4 regions of the Streptomyces sp. NPDC048659 genome follow, and region 1 is predicted to be linked to each of the others. Evidence: riboswitches for the same ligand, from Rfam matches in the RefSeq annotation. Region 1 holds a riboswitch; each other region holds the start of a gene.
What was found. Region 1 has a riboswitch for cobalamin ahead of AB0C99_RS20930 (cobalamin biosynthesis protein). Riboswitches for the same ligand answer to the same signal wherever they lie in the genome.
Positions count from the first base shown of each region.

Region 2: it holds a riboswitch for cobalamin, as region 1 does, so the genes downstream of both, AB0C99_RS25490 (ribonucleoside-diphosphate reductase subunit alpha) here and AB0C99_RS20930 (cobalamin biosynthesis protein) in region 1, are expected to answer to the same signal.
Region 3: it holds a riboswitch for cobalamin, as region 1 does, so the genes downstream of both, AB0C99_RS13440 (ABC transporter substrate-binding protein) here and AB0C99_RS20930 (cobalamin biosynthesis protein) in region 1, are expected to answer to the same signal.
Region 4: it holds a riboswitch for cobalamin, as region 1 does, so the genes downstream of both, metE (5-methyltetrahydropteroyltriglutamate--homocysteine S-methyltransferase) here and AB0C99_RS20930 (cobalamin biosynthesis protein) in region 1, are expected to answer to the same signal.

Region 1 is NZ_JBEZHM010000026.1:61,408-64,606, forward strand. Features, by position in the region: gene AB0C99_RS20920 (inorganic phosphate transporter) at 1-876, shown strand, start outside; gene AB0C99_RS20925 (hypothetical protein) at 893-1,114, shown strand; cobalamin riboswitch at 1,236-1,367, shown strand; gene AB0C99_RS20930 (cobalamin biosynthesis protein) at 1,402-2,385, shown strand; gene AB0C99_RS20935 (cobyric acid synthase) at 2,382-3,199, shown strand, end outside.
Region 2 is NZ_JBEZHM010000037.1:26,083-29,281, reverse strand. Features, by position in the region: gene mctP (monocarboxylate uptake permease MctP) at 1-919, shown strand, start outside; gene AB0C99_RS25495 (GNAT family N-acetyltransferase) at 1,072-1,590, shown strand; cobalamin riboswitch at 1,642-1,783, shown strand; gene AB0C99_RS25490 (ribonucleoside-diphosphate reductase subunit alpha) at 1,913-3,199, shown strand, end outside.
Region 3 is NZ_JBEZHM010000013.1:143,662-146,860, reverse strand. Features, by position in the region: gene AB0C99_RS13445 (iron chelate uptake ABC transporter family permease subunit) at 1-99, opposite strand, end outside; gene AB0C99_RS13440 (ABC transporter substrate-binding protein) at 126-1,181, opposite strand; cobalamin riboswitch at 1,333-1,456, opposite strand; gene AB0C99_RS13435 (GNAT family N-acetyltransferase) at 1,630-2,157, shown strand; gene AB0C99_RS13430 (response regulator transcription factor) at 2,167-2,961, opposite strand; gene AB0C99_RS13425 (histidine kinase) at 2,958-3,199, opposite strand, start outside.
Region 4 is NZ_JBEZHM010000013.1:53,648-56,846, forward strand. Features, by position in the region: gene AB0C99_RS12990 (hypothetical protein) at 1-613, opposite strand, end outside; gene AB0C99_RS12995 (class I SAM-dependent methyltransferase) at 762-1,391, shown strand; cobalamin riboswitch at 1,532-1,759, shown strand; gene metE (5-methyltetrahydropteroyltriglutamate--homocysteine S-methyltransferase) at 1,930-3,199, shown strand, end outside.

The DNA.
Region 1 (3,199 bases):
GCCATCGCCGCCCCGATCGTGGCCGGTCTGGCCGCGATGGTCGCGACCCGCCTGACGTACCGCCTCGGCAAGAAGTCGAACACCGGGACCAAGGCGACCGCCAAGGGCTACCGGGCCGGCCAGATCGCCTCCGCCGGTCTCGTCTCGCTCGCGCACGGCACCAACGACGCGCAGAAGACGATGGGCATCATCACCCTCGCCCTGGTCACCAGCGGCGTCCTCGCCCCCGGCGCCAACCCGCCCATGTGGGTCATCGTCTCCGCCGGTGTCGCCATCGCGCTCGGCACCTACCTCGGCGGCTGGCGCATCATCCGCACCATGGGCAAGGGCCTCACCGACCTCCAGCCGCAGCAGGGCTTCGCCGCCCAGACCAGCGCGGCCACCGTCATCCTGGCCTCCTCGCACCTGGGCTTCTCGCTCTCCACCACCCAGTCCTGCTCGGGTGCCGTGATGGGCGCCGGCCTCGGCCGCAAGGGCGGAGTCGTCCGCTGGTCGACCGCCACCCGGATGTTCGTCGCCTGGGGTCTGACCCTGCCCGCCGCGGGCCTGGTCGGCGCCGCCGCCGAGTTCCTCACCAAGCAGGGCACCTGGGGCATCGCCGCCGTCGCGGTCCTGCTCGTCGCCGGCTCGGCCGTGATCTGGGCGCTCTCCCGCCGCAAGCCGGTCGACCACACCAACGTCACCGCCGACGACCTCGACAACCCGGGCGCCCCGGCCGAGCCCGCCGGCGTGGTCACCACCGCCATCGCGGCCGTCACCCCGCCGCCGGCCGCGGGCTCCGTCGCCGCCGTCGCGGACGCGGACCTGAAGACCACCATCCCCACCCCGGGCCCCACGGACCCGGCCGCTCCCCCGGCCCCCGCCGCCGCGGTCTAAGGAACTGGAACCAAGCATGAAGATCGACTGGGCAGCCCTCGGCTCCGTCTTCGGAGTCAGCCTCGTGGCGACCGTCGCCCTGGTGGGCCTCTTCACCCTCGGTGTCATGGGCCTCTCCAAGCAGGAGGAGGCCGCCGAGAACGGCGGCTCCGCCACCCTGGCCGTCACCGGCGCCTACGCCTGCTTCGCGCTGTGCCTGGCCGCCGTCTCCTACGGCATCTACCTGATCGTCGCCTGACGCACCGCGCACACCCGGCCGGGCGGTCCGCACCTCGTGGTGCGGGCCGCCCGGTCCTCGTGTCTGTGGCGCTCCGCACAGTGACCCGACGCAGGTCAAGGGTGAGTTGACGGCTGTTCGCACAGCGTGGTGGACTGCCGGGGCCATTACGGCGGCAGTAGAGGAAGTCCGGTGCGAATCCGGCGCGGTCCCGCCACTGTGACCGGCCCCCAGGGGCCGGGAGCCAGGAACTCTCGCCGCCGGTCACGTCGATCCAGGGCGCGGACCCTGAGTGAGGACAGAGCGCCATGCCCGGCCGCGGCCTCAGCCTTCCCGGCACCGACAGCGCCACCGGTGTCTTCGCGTACGGAGCGGCCGCCGGCCTCGCCGTCGACCGGCTCGCGGGCGACCCCCGCCGCGGCCACCCCGTCGCCGCCTTCGGCCGGGCCGCCGGCGCGGTCGAACGGCGCCTGTGGCGCGACCACCGCGGCTGGGGCGCCCTGCACACCGCCGTCTGCGCCGGCTCCACCGTCGCCCTCGGCGCGCTGGCCGCCCGTACGGCACGGGGCAGCCGCGCCGCCACCGTCGCCCTGACCGCCGCCTCCGTGTGGGCCGTGGTCGGCGGTACGACGCTGGGCCGCGAGGCCCGCGCGATCGGCGGGGCGCTCGCCGCCGGGGACCTGGAGGTCGCCCGGGAGCGCCTGCCGCACCTGTGCGGACGCGACCCGCACTCCCTGGACGGCCCCGCGATGGCCCGCGCGGTCGTCGAGTCCGTCGCCGAGAACACCTCCGACGCCGTGGTCGGCGCGCTCTTCTGGGGCGCCGTCGCCGGCGTGCCGGGGCTGCTCGGCTTCCGCGCGGTGAACACCCTGGACGCGATGGTCGGCCACAAGTCGCCGAGGTACCGCCGCTTCGGCTGGGCCTCGGCCCGCCTGGACGACCTGGCCGGCTGGCCCGGCGCCCGGCTCACCGCCGCGCTCGCCACCGTCGCGGGCGGGAACCCGCGCGGGGCGGCCCGCGCCTGGCGGGCGGACGCGGCGAAGCACCCCAGCCCCAACGCCGGACCCGTCGAGGCGTCCTTCGCCGGGGCCCTCGGCGTACGGCTCGGCGGCACCCTGGCGTACGGCGGACGGGTCGAGCACCGGCCCGTCCTCAACGGGGCGGGCCGTCCCGTCGAGGTCGCCGACATCGACCGGGCGGTGCGGCTGTCCCGCCGGATCACCGGACTGACCCTGGCCGCCTGCGTGGGCGGCCGGCTGATCGCGAGCACGCTGAAGCGGAGGAACGCATGAGGGGCGGGGGGCTGCTCGTCGCCGGGACCACGTCCGACGCGGGCAAGAGCGTCGTCACGGCCGGCATCTGCCGCTGGCTGGTCCGGCAGGGCGTCAAGGTGGCGCCGTTCAAGGGACAGAACATGTCCCTCAACTCCTTCGTGACCCGGGAGGGCGCCGAGATCGGGCGCGCCCAGGCCATGCAGGCGCAGGCCGCGCGCGTCGAGCCGACCGCGCTGATGAACCCGGTGCTGCTCAAGCCGGGCTCCGACCGCTCCAGCCAGGTCGTCCTGATGGGGAAGCCGGTCGGCGAGATGAGCGCCCGCGGCTACCACGGCGGACGGCAGGGCACCCTCTTCGAGCCGGTGCTGGCGTGCCTGGAGGAGCTCCGGGGCACGTACGACGCCGTGATCTGCGAGGGGGCGGGCAGCCCGGCCGAGATCAACCTGCGGCGCACCGACATCGTCAACATGGGCATAGCGCGGGCCGCCCGGCTGCCCGTCGTGGTCGTCGGCGACATCGACCGGGGCGGCGTCTTCGCCCAGTTCTTCGGCACCACCGCGCTGCTCGCGCCCGAGGACCAGGAGCTCGTCGCCGGGTACCTGGTGAACAAGTTCCGCGGCGACGTGACGCTCCTGGAGCCCGGCCTGGACATGCTCCACGGCCTCACCGGGCGCCGCACCTTCGGCGTCCTGCCGTACGCGCACGGCCTCGGCATCGACGAGGAGGACGGCCTGCGGGTCTCGCTGCGCGGCACGGTCCGCGAGTCGGTGGTGGCCCCGCCGGTCGGCGCCGACGTGCTGCGGGTCGCCGTCTGCGCCGTCCCGCTGATGTC
Region 2 (3,199 bases), on a different contig from region 1:
CGACGCCAAGTTCACCGCCGCCAAGGCCGGCGGGCTCGTACCGGCCGAGGCCGGCCAGTGGACGTACGCGACCCTCGCGCTCGGCTCGGCGCTGGCGCTCTTCATGTACCCGCACTCCATCACGGCGACCCTGTCGTCCCGGAGCCGCGAGGTGATCCGCCGCAACACCACGATCCTGCCGCTGTACTCGCTGATGCTGGGCCTGCTCGCGCTGCTCGGCTTCATGGCCATCGCCGCCGGGGTCAAGGTCAGCAACGGGCAGCTCGCCATCCCGCAGCTCTTCGAGGACATGTTCCCGGCCTGGTTCGCCGGGGTGGCCTTCGCGGCCATCGGCATCGGCGCCCTGGTCCCGGCCGCGATCATGTCGATCGCCGCGGCCAACCTGTTCACCCGGAACATCTACAAGGACTTCCTCAAGCCGGACGCGACCCCCGAGCAGGAGACCAAGATCTCCAAGCTGGTCTCGCTGCTGGTGAAGGTCGGCGCGCTGGTCTTCGTCCTCACCATGGACAAGACCGTCGCCATCAACTTCCAGCTCCTCGGCGGCATCTGGATCCTGCAGACCTTCCCCGCCCTCGTCGGCGGCCTGTTCACCCGCTGGTTCCACCGCTGGGCGCTGCTCGCCGGCTGGGCTGTCGGCATGGTCTACGGCACGATCGCCGCGTACAACGTGAGCACGCCCAAGCAGGCGCACTTCGGCGGCTCCTCGGCCGCGATCCCCGGCATCGGCGAGATCGGCTACATCGGCCTCACCGCCTTCGTGCTCAACCTGGTCGTCACCGTGGTCCTCACCTTCGTCCTGAAGGCGCTCAAGGCGCCCGACGGCGTCGACGAGACCGCGCCCGGCGACTACACGGCGGACGCCGGCGACAAGGGCGTCGCCACCGAGCTCCCGAAGGTCGGCACCGCCGGGCACTGAGCCCCGCCGACCGCCCCGCGCGCCCCGCGCTCCGCCCGCCCCGGGACACCCGGCGGCGGGCGGAGCCGTGCCCGGGGGTCCCCGAGGCGGTCGGAGCCGTGCCGGGGGTCCCGGCGGCGGCCGGAGCCGCGCCCCGGGGCAGACTCCCTGGCATGGACTTCACGATCAGGGCGGTACGGCCCGAGGAGTACGAGGCGCTCGGCGAGGTCACCGCGCGGGCCTACCTCGACGACGGCTTCCTCACGTTCGGCGAGGACGACGACTATCTGCACCGGCTGCGGGACACCGCCCGGCGGGACGCCGAGGCCGAGGTGCTGGTGGCCGTCGACGCGGCGGCCGACGCGGCCGGGGCCGTCCTCGGCGGCGTGACCTTCGCGCTCGGCGGCGAGGAGTGGGCCGACATCGCGGGCCCCGGCGAGGCCGAGTTCCGGATGCTGGCCGTCGCGCACGCGGCGCGCGGCCGGGGCGTCGGGGAGGCCCTCGTGCGGGCCTGCGTGGACCGGGCGCGGGCCGCCGAGGGGTGCGCCCGGATCGTGCTGTCCACCCAGCGGAGCATGACCACCGCCCACCGGATCTATGAGCGACTGGGCTTCGTCCGCTCCCCCGAACGCGACTGGAAGCCGGTTCCGGGCCTGGACTTCACCCTGTTCACCTACGTTCTGGAGCTCTGACCGCCGCCGGACAGGCTCCAGGCCGACACAACATGTGGGGGGTGCCGCGAGCGGTGCCCCCCACATGTATGCTCGTCCTCGCTGTCGCCGCAGGGGAATCCGGTGGAAATCCGGAACTGTCCCGCAACGGTGTGTTTTGTGCGCGTTCGCGCCAAGGTGAGTCCGAGGACCTGCCGACAGCGCACCCGGTCCGTCCGTTCCGGGTGCCGACAGACGTCCGGGCCTCGCGGAGTGGGCCGGTGGACGCGGCGCAGCCGTGCGTACGGCCGTCCCGTTCCCGCCCCCCGCCCTGGCACCGAGCCGAGCGAGGGAGAGCCCCCACGTGACCATCGCGCCCGCCGATCCGGCCGCAGCGATCGAGACCGACGGCCCCGGCACCGTGCTGCTGCGGACCCTGACCGATCTCACCGCCGACCTCCCGGACACCGACCCCGGCAAGGTCGCCGCCGCCGCCCTGCGCGGCCGCAGCGCCTCCTCGGACGAGGCGGAGCTGCGCGAACTGGCCACCGAGGCCGCCGCCGGACTGATCGCCGAGGACCCGGCGTACTCCCGGCTCGCCGCCCGGCTGCTCACCCTCACCATCGCCGACGAGGCCGCGGGCCAGGGCGCCGTCGCCTTCTCGGCCTCCGTCGCCGTCGGGCACCGCGAGGGCCTGATCGCCGACCGCACGGCCGCGTTCGTCGCCGCGCACGCCGGCTACCTCGACGCCCTGATCGACCCGGCGGGCGACGACCGCTTCGGCTACTTCGGCCTGCGCACCCTGTACTCCCGCTACCTGCTGCGCCACCCGATCACCCGCCAGGTCATCGAGACCCCGCAGCACTTCATGCTGCGCGTGGCGAGCGGCCTCGCCGAGGACGACAGCGACCGCGCCGTGGACGAGGTGGCGGCGCTGTACGGGCTGATGAGCCGGCTCGACTACCTGCCCTCCTCCCCCACCCTCTTCAACTCCGGCACCCGCCACCCGCAGATGTCCTCCTGCTACCTGCTGGACTCCCCGCAGGACGAGCTGGACTCCATCTACGACCGCTACCACCAGGTCGCGCGGCTGTCGAAGCACGCGGGCGGCATCGGCCTCTCGTACTCCCGCATCCGCGCCCGCGGCTCGCTGATCCGCGGCACCAACGGGCACTCCAACGGCATCGTGCCGTTCCTGAAGACGCTGGACGCCTCCGTCGCCGCCGTCAACCAGGGCGGGCGCCGCAAGGGTGCCGCCGCCGTCTACCTGGAGACCTGGCACGCGGACATCGAGGAGTTCCTGGAGCTCCGCGACAACACCGGCGAGGACGCCCGCCGCACCCACAACCTGAACCTGGCGCACTGGATCCCGGACGAGTTCATGCGCCGGGTCAACGCGGACGCCCCCTGGTCGCTGTTCTCCCCCGCCGACGTGCCCGAGCTGGTCGACCTGTACGGCGAGGAGTTCGACGCGGCGTACCGCGAGGCCGAGGCGGCGGGCCTGGCCAAGAAGACGATGCCGGCCCGGGACCTGTACGGCCGGATGATGCGCACCCTCGCGCAGACCGGCAACGGCTGGATGACCTTCAAGGACGCCTCCAACCGCACCGCGAACCAGACCGCCGAGCCCGGCTCCGTCGTCCACTCCTCG
Region 3 (3,199 bases), on a different contig from region 1:
CCAGGTGTCCGAGACCCGTATGTCGGCCGGGCCGATCGTCACGGCGAGCGCGAGGGACACGAGCAGCAGCACGCCGCCGGCCGCCGTGGCCGCGGGCACCAACAGGGGTGACGCAACCGGCCGGTTCACTTGGCGAGCCCGTACGCGCGCAGGGCGGCGGCCAGCTTCTCGATGCCCTCGACGGTGCGGATGGTCGGGTTCATCGCCTGCCCGCTGAGGACCACGTACCGCTTCTTCCGCACCGCCGTCATGTTCCGCGTGACCGGGTGGGACTCCAGGAACTCGATCTTCTTCGCGGCGCTCTCGGCCGACTGCGCCCTGCGGGTCAGGTCGGCGATCACCAGCACGTCGGGGTCGCGTTCGGCGACGGTCTCCCAGTTGATCTGCGGCCACTCCTCCTTGGTGTCGTCGAAGACGTTCCGCACGCCGAGCGTCCCGCTGACGACGCCGGGCGCGCCGCAGCACCCGGCCATGTACGGGCCCCGCGCGTCGGAGAACCAGTACAGCACCGAGGCGTCCCCGAAGCCCGGCCCGGCGGTGGCCTTCGCGACCCGGGTGCGGAGCTCGCCCACCAGCTTCTCGCCGCGCTCCGGGACCCCGAACACCCGGGCCAGGTCGCGGATCTCGCCGTACACCGTGTCCATGGTCAGCGGCCGGGTGCGTATCCCGTCGCCGTCGCCGCTGTTGTCCTTGTCCACGCAGTCGGTGGGGGAGAGGTACGTCGGCACGCCGAGCCCGGCGAAGCGCTCCCGGGGCGCCACCCCGCCCTTGCCGAGGGTGTAGAGGAAGGAGGCGCTGACGAAGTCGGGCTCGGCGGCCAGGACCTTCTCGAACGACGGGTAGCGGTCCGCCAGCCGTGGCACCTTCGCGTTCTCGTCCTCCAGCCCCTTCAGGACCGGGTCCGTCCACGTGGCGGTGCCCACCATGCGGTCGGCGAGACCGAGCGAGAGCAGGATCTCGGCCGAACCCTGGTCCAGGGCGACGGCACGGCGGGGCGGGCGCTCGACCTCGACGCGCAGGCCGCAGTTGTCGAGCACGACGGCGCGCGCCGCGTCCGTGGCCTTCGCGCCGGGCGCGGCGGCCGGAGCGCCGGGGCCGCAGCCGGTGACGAGTGCGGCGCCGGTGAAGGCGCCGACGGCGAGCAGCGCGGCGGAACGGGGGATGTGGGGCGCGCGGGGCACGCGGGAAACACGGGGAACGCGCGGCGCGCGGGAAACGCGGAGAAGGCGGGGCAGGGGCACGTGGGGGTCCTCTGGCGTCACGGCTCGGGCGCGGAGCCTGTCGTACGGAGCTCCCCGGACGCGGCCGTACGCCGCCGCCGGGGCCGCCAGCAGGTCTTCGGACTCGGGGTCACCCGGACGGAACGCCTTCCCGGGCCCCTCGGGACCCAGTGGCCGATGTTCCGCCCGTCACCCTCACCGCTGCGCGTCAGCTCCGGATTCCCACCGGATTCCCTGCCCCCATGCGTATCGGCCGGCTGCCGGATACGTACAGGGGTGCGACTGGCTCGGGCAAATTACCACAGGGCGATCTTGATCCAGGGAGTCGGGCATTTCGCCCGGACAGTGTGAGATGCCGCCATACCTCCATGCCGGGATGATCCGGGTGATCCCTGGCATGATCGCCGATATGAACGAAAGCGCAGTCGAGATCGTCCCGTTGGAGCTCGTCCACCTGCACGCCGTGCTCGACCTCGGCCACCGGGTCTACGACGTCAAGTCGATGCCCTACACCTCCTGGTCGCTGTCCTCCGTGGCCGCGCACTGGGACGCCCAGCCCGACGCCTGCTGGGTCGCCCGGGACGAGGAGGGCCTGCTCGGCTTCGTCCTCGGCTCCCTCTCGTACGACGAACGCGAGGACTGGGGCTACCTCGAATGGATCGCCCTGGAGGAGCGGGCCCGAGGCCGCGGCGTCGCCAGCGCGCTCGTCGAGCACTGCTGCGACGCCCTCTTCGCGGCGGGCGCCTCGCGGATCATCACCGACGTGGAGAGCAGCAACGAGGCATCCGCCGCGATGATGCGGCGCAACGGCTTCACCGAGGGCGTCTCCGTCACCCTCTTCGTCCGCCGCGCCCCGCAGGACCAGCCGCCCCCGCCGCACCGCCCCGCCCAGGACCCGGCGCGCGCCCGGCTGCGCCGCGCCGCCCGGACGAGCTGAGGCCCCCGCTCAGGCCAGACCGGCGGCGATGGCCCGCCGCACGGCGTCGGCGCGGTCCCGGATCCGGGCCTTGGCGAACAGGTTGTTGATGTGCGTCTTGACCGTGGCCTCGCTGATGAACAGCCGCTCGGCGATCGCCCGGTTCGGGAGCCCCTGCCCGATCAGACCCAGCACTTCGCGCTCCCGAGGGGTCAGGTCCTCGGGCAGGTCGTCACCCGGGGCCGAGGCGGCCTTGGAGCCCGCCTCGGAGTCCACACCGGAACCAGTCCCGGAGTCCGCTCCGGGCCGGGCCTCCGCGCGGGGCGTCGCCATCACGGCGGCCAGCAGCCGGTCCCGTACCTCCTGGTCCATCACCGACTGCCCGGCCGCGGCGGCGCGGATCGCGCGGGCGATGTCCTCGCGGCCCGCGTTCTTCGTCAGATAGCCGCGGGCGCCCGCCGACAGCGCTGCCATGATCGACTCGTCGTCGGCGAAGGTCGTCAGGACCACGACGGCCACCTCCGGATGGGCCTCGCTCAGCAGCCGGGTCGCCTCGGTGCCGTCCATCACGGGCATCCGCAGGTCCATAAGCACGACGTCGACGGGTTCGGCGGCGACGGCGTCCAGCACCTCGCGCCCGTTCGCGGCGGTCGCGACCACGCCGATGTCCCCGGCGAGCGCGAGCACCATGGCGAGCGGCTCGCGCACGGCGGCCTGGTCGTCGGCGATGACGACCCTGATGGGGCCGGAGGGGCGGGAAGGGCTGGAGGGGCTGGAGGGGCCGGAGGAGGGCGGCGGGAGGGCGGGCTCCGAGGTCTCGCTCATGCCGGAATCACCACTTCGACCTTCCAGCCGCCGCGCTCGGGCCCGGCTGTCTCGGGCCCGCCCGTGACGGGACCGGCGGTGACCGTCCCGTTCAGCAGGGCCACACGCTCGCGGATCCCGATCAGCCCCATCCCGCTCCCCGTACCCGGGGAGACGGGCAGGGTCCCCGGCCCGTTCACGATGCTCAAGACGGTCGCCTTCTCCTCGTACGCCATGGTCACCCGCACCACGCCCCCGG
Region 4 (3,199 bases), on a different contig from region 1:
CCAGGCGCGGCGCCTCGTAGCCGACCCCCGCGAAGACGGCGATGCCCGCCAGCGTGAAGGCGGTGACGGCGGCGAGCGTCCCCCACAGCGCGATGTACCCGAACATCGCTCCCCCGGAGAGCCGCGGGCGCTCCGGCAGGAGCAGCCTGCGGGCGGTCAGGGCCGGTACGGCGAGCGCCACCGTCGCCACGAGCCATCCGGCGACGCACCCCAGAAGGCCGGTCTCGCCCGTCAGCGCCTCCGCGCCCGCGGGCAGGGCCGCCACGCCTCCCGCGGCCGCCGGAACCCACCACCACGCCTCGCGGCCGGACACGGCTCGGCCCAGCCGGGCGGCAACGGCGAGCATCGGCATCAGCACGCAGATCGACAGCAGCGCGGCCAGGGCCGCACCCGCCGCCGCCACGAACGGAAGCGCGACCACCATCACGAATACGGCGAGGCCGTTGTAGGGGAGCGGCGGCGTCTCCTTGGTCAGCTCCCACACGTACACCGCGATGACCGCGATCACCGCCTCGACGGACAGGACCGAGGTGCAGGCCACGACTACGGACCCGAAACGGTCCCGGATGCGTACCGTCCCCTGAGCAGGCGTCTCCAGGGGGTGGTCCACCATGATGATTGATCTTTCTGAACGCATTCAAATCCCCTCCTGGCGTCATCATGCACCACGCCTGTCCCGCCCGGCAGTCCAGCCCCCCTCCCCCACTCGTCCCCACCCGTCCCCAGAGGCAGCCGCCCGCAGCGGTGCTACGTTTCGGGGCGTGTCGAAGCATCAAGAGGTGACCCGGGCCGCCTACGACCAAGTCGTCGAGCTCTACGCGTCGTTGTTCGCCGACCGGCTGGAGACGCGGCCGTTCGCGCGGAGCATGGTCGGCACCTTCGCCGAGCTCGTACGGGACACGGGGAACCTGCGGGTCGCCGACGTCGGCTGCGGGCCCGGGCACCTCACGGCCATGCTGTGCGAACAGGGGCTGGACGCCATCGGGTTCGACCTCTCCCCCGCCATGGTCGACCACGCCCGGCGGGCCCAGCCGGCGCTGCGGTTCGAGCAGGCCCGCATGGAGGCCCTGCCGCTGGAGGACGGCGTGCTCGGCGGGATCCTGGCCCACTACTCGATGATCCACACACCGCCCGGGGAACTGCCCGCGCTGCTCGCCGAGCAGGCCCGCGTCCTCGCGCCGGGTGGCCTGATCCTGGTGTCCCTCTTCGGCACCGAGGGGCCCGAGCCGATCCGTTTCGACCACAAGGTGGCACCCGCCTACAGCTGGCCCGCCGCGCCCTTCACCGACCTACTGGCCCAGGCCGGACTCACCACCACGACCCGGCTCCTCCACGACCCCGCCTCCGAGCGGGGCTTCCTTGAGACTCATCTGCTCGCCCGGCGCTCGTAGGCCGCGACGCCGTGACGCCGTGACGCCGTGACGCCGTGACGCCGTGACGCCGTGAGATCGACTTCCTCGCCACCGGCTGATCTTCGCCGTTCTCGCGTCCGGATCTTGATATTTCTCGCCATCGGGGCGCGGCACGCCCTAGTCTGGCCCGCGCAGCTGGTTCGCCCCGTCCGCCAGGCGGGATGCGTCGTAAGAGGGAACCCGGTGGGAATCCGGGACTGCCCCGCAGCGGTGAGTGGGAACGACCGCCGTCATACGCACTGGGACCGGACAACGGTCCTGGGAAGCGACGGCCAGTAGGTGCCCTCCGGTCATGCCGGAGAGCGTGCCCGCGAGTCCGAAGACCTGCCCGTTGCCCGTGCGAGGACGTATTCCGCGCACGGTTTCACCGATGACCTCGTGGGCGGGTCGGCGTGGACGACGTACGGCCCGTCGCGGGCTCCCTCCGCGCTCCGGTCAGCGTGCTCCGCCTTCTCCTTCGCGCCCACGTCCCCTCATCGGGCCGTCCATCCGGGCACATCTCGCGAAGGAGAGTTCCGTGACCACCGAGTCCACCGCCGCTGCGGTACGAGCGACCGTGTACGGCTACCCCCGCCAGGGGCAGAACCGCGAACTGAAGAAGGCCATCGAGGGCTACTGGAAGGGCCGCGTCACCGCCGACGCCCTCCGCGCCACCGCCGCCGACCTCCGCCGGTCGAACTGGCACCAGCTGGCCGACGCCGGCGTCCACGAAGTGCCGACCGGCGACTTCTCGTACTACGACCACGTCCTCGACACCAGCCTCATGGTCGGCGCCATCCCCGCCCGCCACCGCGCCGCCGTCGACGCCGACCCGCTCGAAGGCTACTTCGCCATGGCCCGCGGCACCCAGGACATCGCGCCGCTGGAGATGACCAAGTGGTTCGACACCAACTACCACTACCTCGTCCCCGAACTCGGCCCCGACACCGTCTTCACCGCCGACTCCACCAAGCAGGTCGCCGAACTGACGGAAGCCCTCGCGCTCGGCCTGACCGCCCGCCCGGTCCTCGTCGGCCCCCTCACCTACCTCCTGCTCGCCAAGCCCGCACCCGGCGTCGCCGCCGACTTCGACCCGCTCACCCTTCTCGACCGGCTCCTCCCCGTCTACGCCGAAGTCCTCGCCGACCTGCGGGCCGCCGGCGCGGAATGGGTGCAGTTGGACGAGCCCGCACTCGTCCAGGACCGCACTCCCGCCGAGCTGAACGCCGCCGCCCGCGTCTACCGCGACCTCGGGGCGGCAGGCGACCGGCCCAAGCTGCTCGTCGCCTCCTACTTCGACCGCCTCGGCGACGCCCTCCACGTACTCGCCGCCGCCCCCGTGGACGGTCTCGCCCTCGACTTCACCGAGCGCGCCGCCGCCAACCTCGACGACCTCGCCACCGTCGGCGGACTACCCGGCAAGCGGCTCGTCGCCGGCGTCGTCAACGGCCGCAACATCTGGATCAACGACCACCAGAAGTCCCTCGCCACCCTCGCCACCCTGCTCGGCCTCGCCGACCGCGTCGACGTGGCCACCTCCTGCTCCCTGCTCCACGTCCCTCTCGACGCGGACGCCGAAGCCGACCTCGACCCCGAGGTCCGGCGCTGGCTCGCCTTCGCCCGCCAGAAGACCACCGAGGTCGTCACCCTCGCCCACGGCCTCGCCCACGGCACCGACGCGATCGCCACCGAACTCGCCGCCAACCGGGCCGACCTGGCCTCCCGCGCCGACTCCGCCCTCACCCGCGACCCCGCCGTCCGCGCCCGCACCGCCGCGATCACCGACGCGGACGGCCGCCGCTCCCAGC